One region of the Blautia caccae genome, then DNA from elsewhere that is predicted to be linked to it. Evidence: predicted binding sites of a transcription regulator. Region 1 holds the regulator's gene; each other region holds the start of a gene.
The links. Region 1 encodes Rex, which represses fermentation and respiration genes when NADH is low (regulators of the CRP and FNR family bind a similar motif). Its sites were predicted from a motif close to ATTGTTAANTANTTAACAAT; they were not measured.

Region 1 (3,258 bases):
GCGGAATAGTTTCCGCTGAAGGAGCTTACCTTTCCGTTGTCAATATCAATCACCTTGGTCACGATCCTGTCCAAAAAATACCGGTCGTGGGATACGATAAGGACAGCTCCCGGATAATTCAAAAGGTACGTCTCCAGCCAGGAGATAGAGTCCATATCCAGATGGTTGGTAGGCTCATCCAGAAGGATGATATCCGGTTTTGACAGCAGCAGGCGGCCAAGGGCCACACGGGTCTTCTGGCCTCCTGACAGGGTGGAGATTTCTTTTTCAAAGTCACTCTCCGGAAAGCCGAGTCCCTTCAGTACGCCCACAAGCTCACTTTTATACGCATAGCCGTTCTCCATCTCAAACTCATGGGTCAGCCGGGAATACGTCTCCATCAGGCGGTCCAGCTCCTCCCCTTGGGCGTGCTTCATCTGTTTTTCGGTTCTGCGCATATGGAGCTCCATATCCAGAATATGCTGTTTGACCTGGAGCAGAGAGTCATAGATGGTAAGCGCGCTGTCCAACTCCTGATGCTGGGCCAGATAGCCGATGGTCCTGCCCCTTGATAAGATTACCTCTCCGCTGTCCGCGGGAATCTCCTGCATGATGATGCGCAGCAGTGTGGATTTTCCTGCTCCGTTGATGCCCACCAGGGCGGCTTTTTCGCGTTCTTCTATATGGAAGGAGGCATCATGGATCAGATTCATGCCTCCGAACGATTTTTCAATGTTTTGACATGCCAGTATCATTTTATACGAATCTCCTTTATCTTTTGGTTCACCCTTCCTATTATATCGGAAATTCAGAATTTGACAACAGATAAAAACAACAATAACTGGAATTGTATTTGACTTTATTTTAACAATTATATATAATATTCCTATATGAAACAGAAAACTTAGACATAAGGAGGGTAAAGTCGTGGACGAAAAATGCATATCGAAAGCAGTCATCAGAAGACTTCCCCGATATTACAGATATTTAGGAGAACTTTTGGAAGATGGTGTGGAACGTATTTCCTCAAACGAGCTGAGCAGCAAGATGCGCGTGACCGCATCCCAGATCCGCCAGGACCTGAACAATTTCGGAGGATTCGGGCAGCAGGGATACGGCTATAATGTGCAGTACCTGTACACAGAGATCGCCAAGATCCTGGGGCTCGACAGGACCCACAACATGATCATCATCGGAGCCGGCAATCTGGGACAGGCACTGGCCAATTATGTACAGTTTGAAAAGCGCGGATTTAAAGTGGTGGGTATATTTGATGTGAATCCGGTTCTGAAAGGTATCTCTATCCGTGGGAACGAAATTCTTATGATGGATGAACTTCCCCAGTATCTGAAGGATAATGATGTTCAGATAGCAGCGCTGACTCTGCCTAAGAATAACGCGGAGGAGACAGCCAACCTGCTGGTGGAAAACGGAATCAAAGCCATCTGGAATTTCGCACATCTGGATCTGGAGGTCCCGGAGGATGTCATCGTGGAAAATGTACACCTTTCTGAGAGCCTCATGCGATTGTCTTATAACCTGAATTGTTATGTGACCGAACATAAAAAGTAAGAAAAGGCTGCTGCGGAATTTTTGCGGCGGCCTTTTGCTCTGCAGGAAGGTTTGACAGACGTCCCTGATTCATACCGGAATAAGAGAGGAGTGTATGATATGAAACAAATCGTAACCGGCGGACAGATGAAGCTATTGGATGAATACACGATCCACGAGATCGGGGTTCCCTCCCTGGTACTTATGGAGCGGGCAGCTCTGAGTGTCTGTCAGGCACTTCGGGAGGAAAATTTTCCTCTGAAAAGAGTTCTGGTGCTCTGCGGTACCGGAAATAACGGTGCGGACGGCGTAGCGGTGGCCCGTATACTCCATATGACAGGTGTCTCGGCAGATATCTGTATACTTGGAAAAAAGGACCATTATACAGAAGAAATGAGAAAGCAAGTGAAAATTGCAGAAAATTATCATATATCCTTTGTCAAGAATGCAGTACCTGCTGAATATACTACTATAGTAGATGCTGTCTTTGGTGTAGGCCTGTCCAGGGAAGTGGGCGGAAAATACAGGGACACCATCGAAGCTCTGAACCGGTCAGGGGCAAAGGTCATGGCAGTGGACATTCCCTCAGGTATCAGTGCTGATACGGGGAAAGTGCTGGGCTGCGCAGTGAAGGCTGATGTGACAGTCACCTTTGCTTATGAGAAGGCAGGTCTTTTATTCTACCCGGGCGCATCCTGCGCGGGCAAGGTAAGGACGGCTGATATCGGAATCTACAGGCTGCCTCAGAATGATTTTGAACTGTCCATACAGAGCTGTGAGGAGAAGGATCTGTGCCGGATTCCGGCGAGAAAACCGGACGGGAACAAAGGGACTTTCGGGAAAATATTCCTGGCAGCCGGCAGCCGGGATATAAGCGGCGCGGCATATCTCTCCGCCTGTGCGGCTCTTAGGGCCGGCGCAGGCATGATAAAGGTACATACCAGGGAAGAGAACCGTCAGGCACTGACCACAATGCTGCCGGAGGCCATGTACAGCTTTTATGACGATGAAGAGATCCGAAAAGAACAGATTCGGGAAGGGCTTGCATGGGCTGATGTGATCGGGGTAGGACCGGGACTCGGCACAGGACAGCAGGCGGAAGATATTTTGTATACCATACTGGCGGAGGGCAGAAAACCTCTGCTGATCGACGCGGACGGCCTGAATCTGCTGGCCGGCAGAATGGAAGTGCTGTCCCAATATCCGGCACCGGTCCTTGTGACACCGCATCTGGGTGAGTTTTCCAGAATCTCCGGGGTATCTGTGGAGGAGTGGAAGGAAGCGCCTCTTTACCTGACAAAACGTTTTGCCGGGAAATATCACCTGACAGTCGTGTGTAAAGATTCACGTACCGTCATTTCCGACGGCGGCGAGGAGATATTTATCAACACCTCCGGCAACAGCGGTATGGCAACAGCGGGAAGCGGGGACGTGCTCTTTGGCATCCTCATGGGATTTTTGTCCCAGGGACTTTCAGCCAGGGAGGCGGCAGCTCTCGGCGTTTATTTCCACGGTATGGCAGGGGATATGGCCGCCGCCCAAAAAGGTGAGTACAGCATGATTGCCGGGGATATCATTACACAGGCAGCGGAGATCTTGAAGAAAAGAGGAGCAGTTTTATGAAGACACCAAACAGGATTTACGTTTCCATAGATTTGGATGCGGTTTCCTATAATCTGGAAAATATGAAGAAGAATATCCATGAGGACACGAAGATCATAGCCGTAC
Region 2 (3,258 bases), on a different contig from region 1:
TATTGCCACAGCACATATGGATTCTGTGCCTGTGGTTGCCATCACCTGTAACGTAGGTGTTCCTCTTCTGGGAAAAGACAGCTTCCAGGAGGTAGATATCGCAGGTGTGGTTATGCCGATCACAAAACACAGCTTTATTGTAAAAGACGTGAAAAAGCTGGCGAAGACCATCCGTCGTGCTTTTGTCATTGCAAAGAGCGGACGGCCCGGCCCTGTCCTTGTGGATATCACCAAGGATGTGACTGCAGCCAAGACAGAATTTGAAACTACAGTGCCAAAGCCGGTGAAACCCTATGTGGCTGAGATTGAAGAAGCGGATCTGGCTAAAGCAGCAGATATGATCCGGGAGGCAAAACGTCCCTTTATCTTTGTGGGCGGCGGAGCCATCGCGTCCAACGCCTGGGAGGAGCTGCGCACACTTGCACACAAGATCCAGGCTCCTGTGACCGATTCCCTTATGGGAAAAGGCGCATTTTCCGGCGAGGATGAGCTGTATACCGGTATGCTGGGGATGCACGGAACCAAAGCCTCCAATCTGGGTGTGACAAAATGTGACCTGCTGATCACCGTGGGTGCCAGATTCAGTGACCGTGTGACCGGCAATACCAGAAACTTTGCCAGAAATGCGAAGGTGATCCAGATAGATGTGGATGCAGCGGAGATCAATAAAAATGTGCTGGTTGACTGCAGCGTTGTGGGTGACGCCAGAGAAGTTCTGAAACGCCTGAATGATATGCTGGAGCAGAAAGAACATAAAGAGTGGCTGGGATACATAGAGGAGCTGAAAGAAAAATATCCTCTGCGCTACAACCAGGAGGGCTTAAGCGGTCCTGCCATTATCGAGGAGATCTACCGCCAGACAAAAGGCGATGCCATAATTGTAACAGAGGTGGGACAGCACCAGATGTGGGCTGCTCAGTATTACAAATATAAAACACCCCGCACCTTCCTGTCCTCCGGCGGCCTGGGAACCATGGGCTACGGCCTTGGGGCAGCCATCGGCGCCAAGATGGGCAATCCGGACAAGGTGGTCATCAATGTGGCAGGAGACGGCTGTTTCCGTATGAACATGAATGAGATCGCAACAGCCACCAGAAATGATGTTCCCCTTATCCAGGTGGTCATCAATAACCAGGTGCTGGGAATGGTGCGTCAGTGGCAGACGCTGTTCTATGAGGGCAGATATTCTAATACAGTATTAAAAGACAAAGTTGATTTTGTCAAACTGGCAGAGGCCATGGGAGCAGTGGGTATCCGCGTGACCACAAAAGAGGAGCTGCAGGAAGCCCTTGCAAAAGCCATCCGGTTAAATACAACGGTGGTTCTGGACTGCATGATCGACAGTGATGATAAGGTATTCCCAATGGTACCGGCAGGGGCCAACATTGAGGATGCGTTCGACGAGGAAGACCTGAAAGCAAAACAGAAATAATATGTCTTTTGTAGAAAGACAAATGTTTTTATTGACAATAATATAACAAAGAGGTAGAATACTTCTTGTCAAGCAATTTATGCCACGTGTCCCCAGAGGGGGCATGTGGCGTAACCGTTTTGAAGAGTAAATCAACAGAGGAGGAAACAACAAGTGAGCAGAGTTTATAACTTTTCAGCAGGACCGGCTGTTCTGCCGGAGGAAGTGCTGCGGGAAGCGGCAGAAGAGATGCTGGATTATAAAGGAACAGGCATGTCTGTTATGGAGATGAGCCACCGTTCCAAAGCATTCGAGGATATCATACATACTGCGGAGGCAGATTTGAGAGAGCTGCTGCATATTCCGGATAACTATAAAGTATTATTTCTGCAGGGCGGTGCCCATCAGCAGTTTGCCATGATCCCCATGAACCTGATGAAAAACAAAGTGGCTGACTACATCGTAACAGGCCAGTGGGCGAAAAAAGCATGGCAGGAGGCACAGAAGTACGGGACAGCCAACAAGATCGCGTCCTCTGAGGATAAAACTTTCTCCTACATTCCGGACTGTTCCGACCTTCCCATCAGCCCGGATGCGGATTATGTGTACATCTGCGAGAACAATACGATATACGGAACAAAATTTAAAACACTGCCGGACACAAAGGGCAAGACCCTGGTGGCGGACGTTTCCTCCTGTTTCCTCTCCGAACCGATGGACGTGGAGAAATACGGTATTATTTACGGCGGCGCGCAGAAGAATATCGGCCCTGCAGGTGTGGTGATCGCCATCATCCGTGAGGATCTGATCACAGAGGATGTGCTTCCGGGAACACCGACCATGCTGACCTATAAGACACATGCGGACGCGGAGTCCTTATACAATACACCGAACTGCTACGGCATTTACATGTGCGGCAAGGTATTTCAGTGGCTGAAAAAACAGGGCGGCCTGAAAGCCATGAAAGAGCACAATGAGAAAAAAGCAAAGATCCTGTATGATTTCCTGGATGAGAGCGTAATGTTCAAAGGTACCGTGGAACCGGCTTCCCGTTCCCTTATGAATGTTCCCTTTGTCACAGGAGATAAGGATTTGGATGCGAAATTTATCAAAGAGGCCCAGGCGGCAGGCTTTGTGAATCTGAAAGGCCACAGAAGCGTAGGCGGCATGCGTGCCAGCATTTACAATGCCATGCCCATAGAGGGCGTGGAGGCTCTGGTTGCCTTTATGAAAAAATTTGAAAAGGAGAATGCTTGATCATGTACAGATATCACTGTTTAAATCCCATTTCCAGCGTAGGACTGGAGCATTTCCCGGCAAAATACGAGAGCACGGACAATATGTCTGATGCGGATGCCGTGCTGGTGAGAAGTGCAAACATGCATGAGATGGAGCTTCCGAAGAATGTGGTTGCCATTGCCAGAGCAGGTGCCGGCGTCAACAATATTCCGCTGGAAGAGTGCGCAAAGGACGGCGTGGTAGTCTTCAACACACCGGGAGCAAATGCCAATGGTGTAAAGGAGATGGTCATTGCCGGAATGCTGCTGGCATCCAGGGATATAGTGGGCGGTATCGAGTGGCTGGAGCACCAGGAAGCCACAGAGGATATCGGAAAGCTGGCTGAAAAGAAGAAAAAACAGTTTGCCGGCTGTGAGATCAGCGGCAGAAAGCTGGGTATCATCGGTCTTGGCGCCATCGGTGTAAAAGTGGCAAATGCCGCGGTACATCTGGGAATGGAAGTCTATGGATATGACCCCTTCATCTCCGTGGATGCTGCGTGGAACCTTTCCAGAAGCATTCACCACATCAATGACCTGAATGTGATCTACAAGGAATGCGATTATATC
Region 3 (3,258 bases), on a different contig from region 1:
TACATCCGGCAAAGGCTGCCTGTGAAAAACAGGAGCTGAGCGAGGCAGCGCTGAAAGAGATGGAGGCACAAAAGGAGAAGACATCTGCAGAACTGCAGAGGACCCTGACAGCCCTTGCGGAGAATGAGAAGGAATGGCAGACCAGAATGGAGCATCTGCGCAGGGAAGAGGTACTGGCAGGTAAAAAAAGCGGTGCTGCCATGCAAAAAAAAGCCTCCTCACTGATAAAAGAGACAAACGCGCGCCTGGAGAGAAAGAAGGCGAAAAGCCGCCCGGGTCTTCCGTCCCAAGAGGCGGTCAGGAAAAGACTGGAGGAGAATGCGCAGCGCCGGGCAGCCGCGGAAAGAGAGACACAGATCTGTGAAAAACGAGGAGCCAGGCTGGCAAAGGAAAGAAAAGAGGCAGAAGGAAAGCTGCTTCTGGAAGTAAAACAGCAGAAGTTTCCAAGCAGGGCAAAGGCCATGGAGGCATGTCTGGACAGAGAAGAGCTGGACCGTATGGAGAAAGAAACACAGGCATATGAAAATCATGTGAGGGACTTGCAGATCAGGATCAGGAGTCTGGCGCCTTCCCTGCGCGGAAAGAAACTGTGCCCGGAGGAGGAGGTACGGGAACAGATACAGCGGGCGGAACAGCAGCTGAAAATTGTGCGTAATAAACTCCGGGAGGAGTACAGTGCTCTTGAAAGGACAAAAGAGGTGCGCAGACAGCTTCAGGTATTGTTTGAGGAGAGCAGCAGGACAGAGAAGACCAGGCTGGCTCTGCAGGGCCTTTCTGACACTGCCTGCGGCAGCCTGAAGGGAAAGCCGAAGATATCCCTGGAGCGCTATGTGCAGTCCGCTTATTTCCGTATGATCACCCAGGAGGCCAACAGGCGGCTGGAACACATGTCTTCAGGCAGATACGAACTGCTCGTGCGGGAGGAAAAGGAAAATCTGCAGTCCAGGTCCGGTCTGGATCTGGATGTCTATGATTACCATACCGGCAAGGTGAGAAGCATCCGTTCCCTGTCCGGCGGAGAGAGCTTTCAGGCAGCGCTGAGCCTGGCCCTCGGTGTCTCCGGGGTCATCGGGCAGTTTGCGGGAGGCATCCGGGTGGAGACCGTGTTTGTTGACGAGGGTTTCGGCAGTCTGGATGAGCAGTCTTTGGAGACTGCGGTGGAGACTTTATCGGCTCTTTCCAGGGAGGACTGCCTGGTGGGAATCATCTCCCATGTGCCGGAGTTAAAAGAGCGTATAGAATGCAGGATAGAGGTGGAAAAAAACAGGGGCGGAAGTTCCGTGTTTTTCACCGCTTGAACCTCTAAAAAAACATAAGAATAACTTGATAAAAAAGCCGAAAGCATGTATAATGAATTTATTGATAAATTATTGTCATTTACTGCGCCCAAAAGCGGGAAAAGCAGTAGGGAAAGGATGGAAAAATGCATTTAATCAACGACGAAAATGGCAACATGGTTCCTCACGGACATGACCATGAGCATGACCATGTTCACAGCCATGAACACAGCCACGGCTGCAGCAGCTGTTCAGAGGGCGAATGTGGCGGAAATTGTACAGAGGAAGTGGTAGCACTTTTGAACTATATGCTTTCCCACAACGAGCATCACGCACAGGAGCTTGATCAGATGGCAGATAATCTGTCAAAGCTTGGCATGGAAGATGCAGCCAAGACCATCAAGGAAGGCGTTGCTGATTTCCAGAAAGGAAATATGCGTCTGGGCCTGGCACTGACACTGGTAAAAGAACATTTGAAGGAGGCGTAGGCTATGTGTCTTGCAACTGTACAGAGAAGCGATGACAACACGGTCATCTGCAGAAATGTGAGCAGAATCGACGTAGATGGTGAAAAGCTTATCATACGTGACATCATGGGCGAGGAGCGAACCATTATCGGTAAAATATTAATGGTGGACCTTGCAAACAGCCTTGTTAAGCTGGACTGCCAGTAAGCAGCAGAAAAAGTATGGAGGACTTTCTGCTGTGCCAACACACGATTTTAGGGCTTCGGCCTTAAAAATAAATAAACAAAGCGGAGGTAGTAACTATGAAATTATCTGAAGCAATGAAGAACAAAATGCTCCTTTCATTTGAGCTGTTCCCACCAAAGACAGACAAAGGTATGGAAAATCTGCCGGGAACGATCGAGCATCTTTGTAAGTACCAGCCGGAGTACATTTCCTGTACATACGGTGCGGGCGGAACCAATGTGGGCAAGAACATGGATGTATGTAAAATGATCAAAGACGCCGGAACCATCCCGGTAACACATTTTACATGTATCGGTAACACCGCAGAAGGAATCAAAGAACAGCTTCAGAATTACCTGGACAATGGCGTAGATCATATGCTGGCACTTCGCGGCGACCTTCCATTCGGATGGACAGGAACCGGCGGAGATTTCGCTTACGCAACAGATCTGGTAGCTTATGTCCGCAAAGAATTCGGCGATAAGATCGAAATCGCTGTAGCAGGTTCACCGGAAGGACATATCGCATGCCGCAGTCTTGAATCTGATATCGCTGTCCTGAAACAGAAACAGGATAACGGTGCTGACTACATCATGACTCAGCTTTGCTGGGATATGGAGCAGTTCAAACGCTGGCTGGATGCCATCCGTACTGCAGGCGTTACAATGCCGGTTGACGTTGGAATTATGCCGATTCTGGATCAGGCTGCTACAATCAATATGGCACTGTCACGTAATGGCTGTGTAATGCCGCGTAAACTTTGCGAGATCATCTCCAAAAACTGGATCTTCCCGAATCCGTTCGACAAAGATCCGTTCGACGCTGCTGTTGATGAAAAGAAAGCAGCATTCAAAGAGGCAGGTATCGAGTACACAATCAGACAGATCGATGAGTACCGCGCACTGGGCGTTAACGGTATCCATCTGTATGCTCTGAACAAATGGAAAGACGTATCTGAAATCATTGACAGATGCGGTCTTCGCACACTTGTTTAAAATGTATTAAAATCATATTTTAGGAGGTGCCCTTTTCATGGCACATGTAATTGCAATTGCCGGCAAAGGCGGCGTAGGCAAGACGACCCTGACAGGCCTGATCATCCAGTATCTGGCTGAAAAAGGCAGGGGACCGATTCTTGCAGTAGATGCAGATGCGAATTCAAACTTAAATGAAGTCCTGGGCATGGAGCTTGAGGCAACTCTGGGCGATATCCGTGAGGAAGTGGCCCGTGCGGAGATGTCAAAGGAAAATCCCATTCCGGCCGGAATGACAAAAGCTGATTATATGGA

Region 2: serC (3-phosphoserine/phosphohydroxythreonine transaminase) is a predicted target of Rex. The motif match lies at 1,463-1,482, and genes of this name have one in related genera.
Region 3: WMO65_RS24405 (DUF8180 domain-containing protein) is a predicted target of Rex. The motif match lies at 1,359-1,378, and genes of this name have one in related genera.

What each region holds. Positions count from the first base shown of each region.
Region 1 covers NZ_JBBMFP010000002.1:164,683-167,940, forward strand. Annotated here, with positions in the region: gene WMO65_RS02600 (ABC-F family ATP-binding cassette domain-containing protein) at 1-734, opposite strand, end outside; gene WMO65_RS02605 (redox-sensing transcriptional repressor Rex) at 907-1,551, shown strand; gene WMO65_RS02610 (NAD(P)H-hydrate dehydratase) at 1,651-3,153, shown strand; gene alr (alanine racemase) at 3,150-3,258, shown strand, end outside.
Region 2 covers NZ_JBBMFP010000005.1:175,124-178,381, forward strand. Annotated here, with positions in the region: gene ilvB (biosynthetic-type acetolactate synthase large subunit) at 1-1,432, shown strand, start outside; gene serC (3-phosphoserine/phosphohydroxythreonine transaminase) at 1,586-2,668, shown strand; gene WMO65_RS07495 (phosphoglycerate dehydrogenase) at 2,671-3,258, shown strand, end outside.
Region 3 covers NZ_JBBMFP010000035.1:3,491-6,748, reverse strand. Annotated here, with positions in the region: gene WMO65_RS24410 (SbcC/MukB-like Walker B domain-containing protein) at 1-1,298, shown strand, start outside; gene WMO65_RS24405 (DUF8180 domain-containing protein) at 1,424-1,765, shown strand; gene WMO65_RS24400 (CooT family nickel-binding protein) at 1,769-1,951, shown strand; gene WMO65_RS24395 (methylenetetrahydrofolate reductase) at 2,047-2,964, shown strand; gene WMO65_RS24390 (ATP-binding protein) at 3,002-3,258, shown strand, end outside.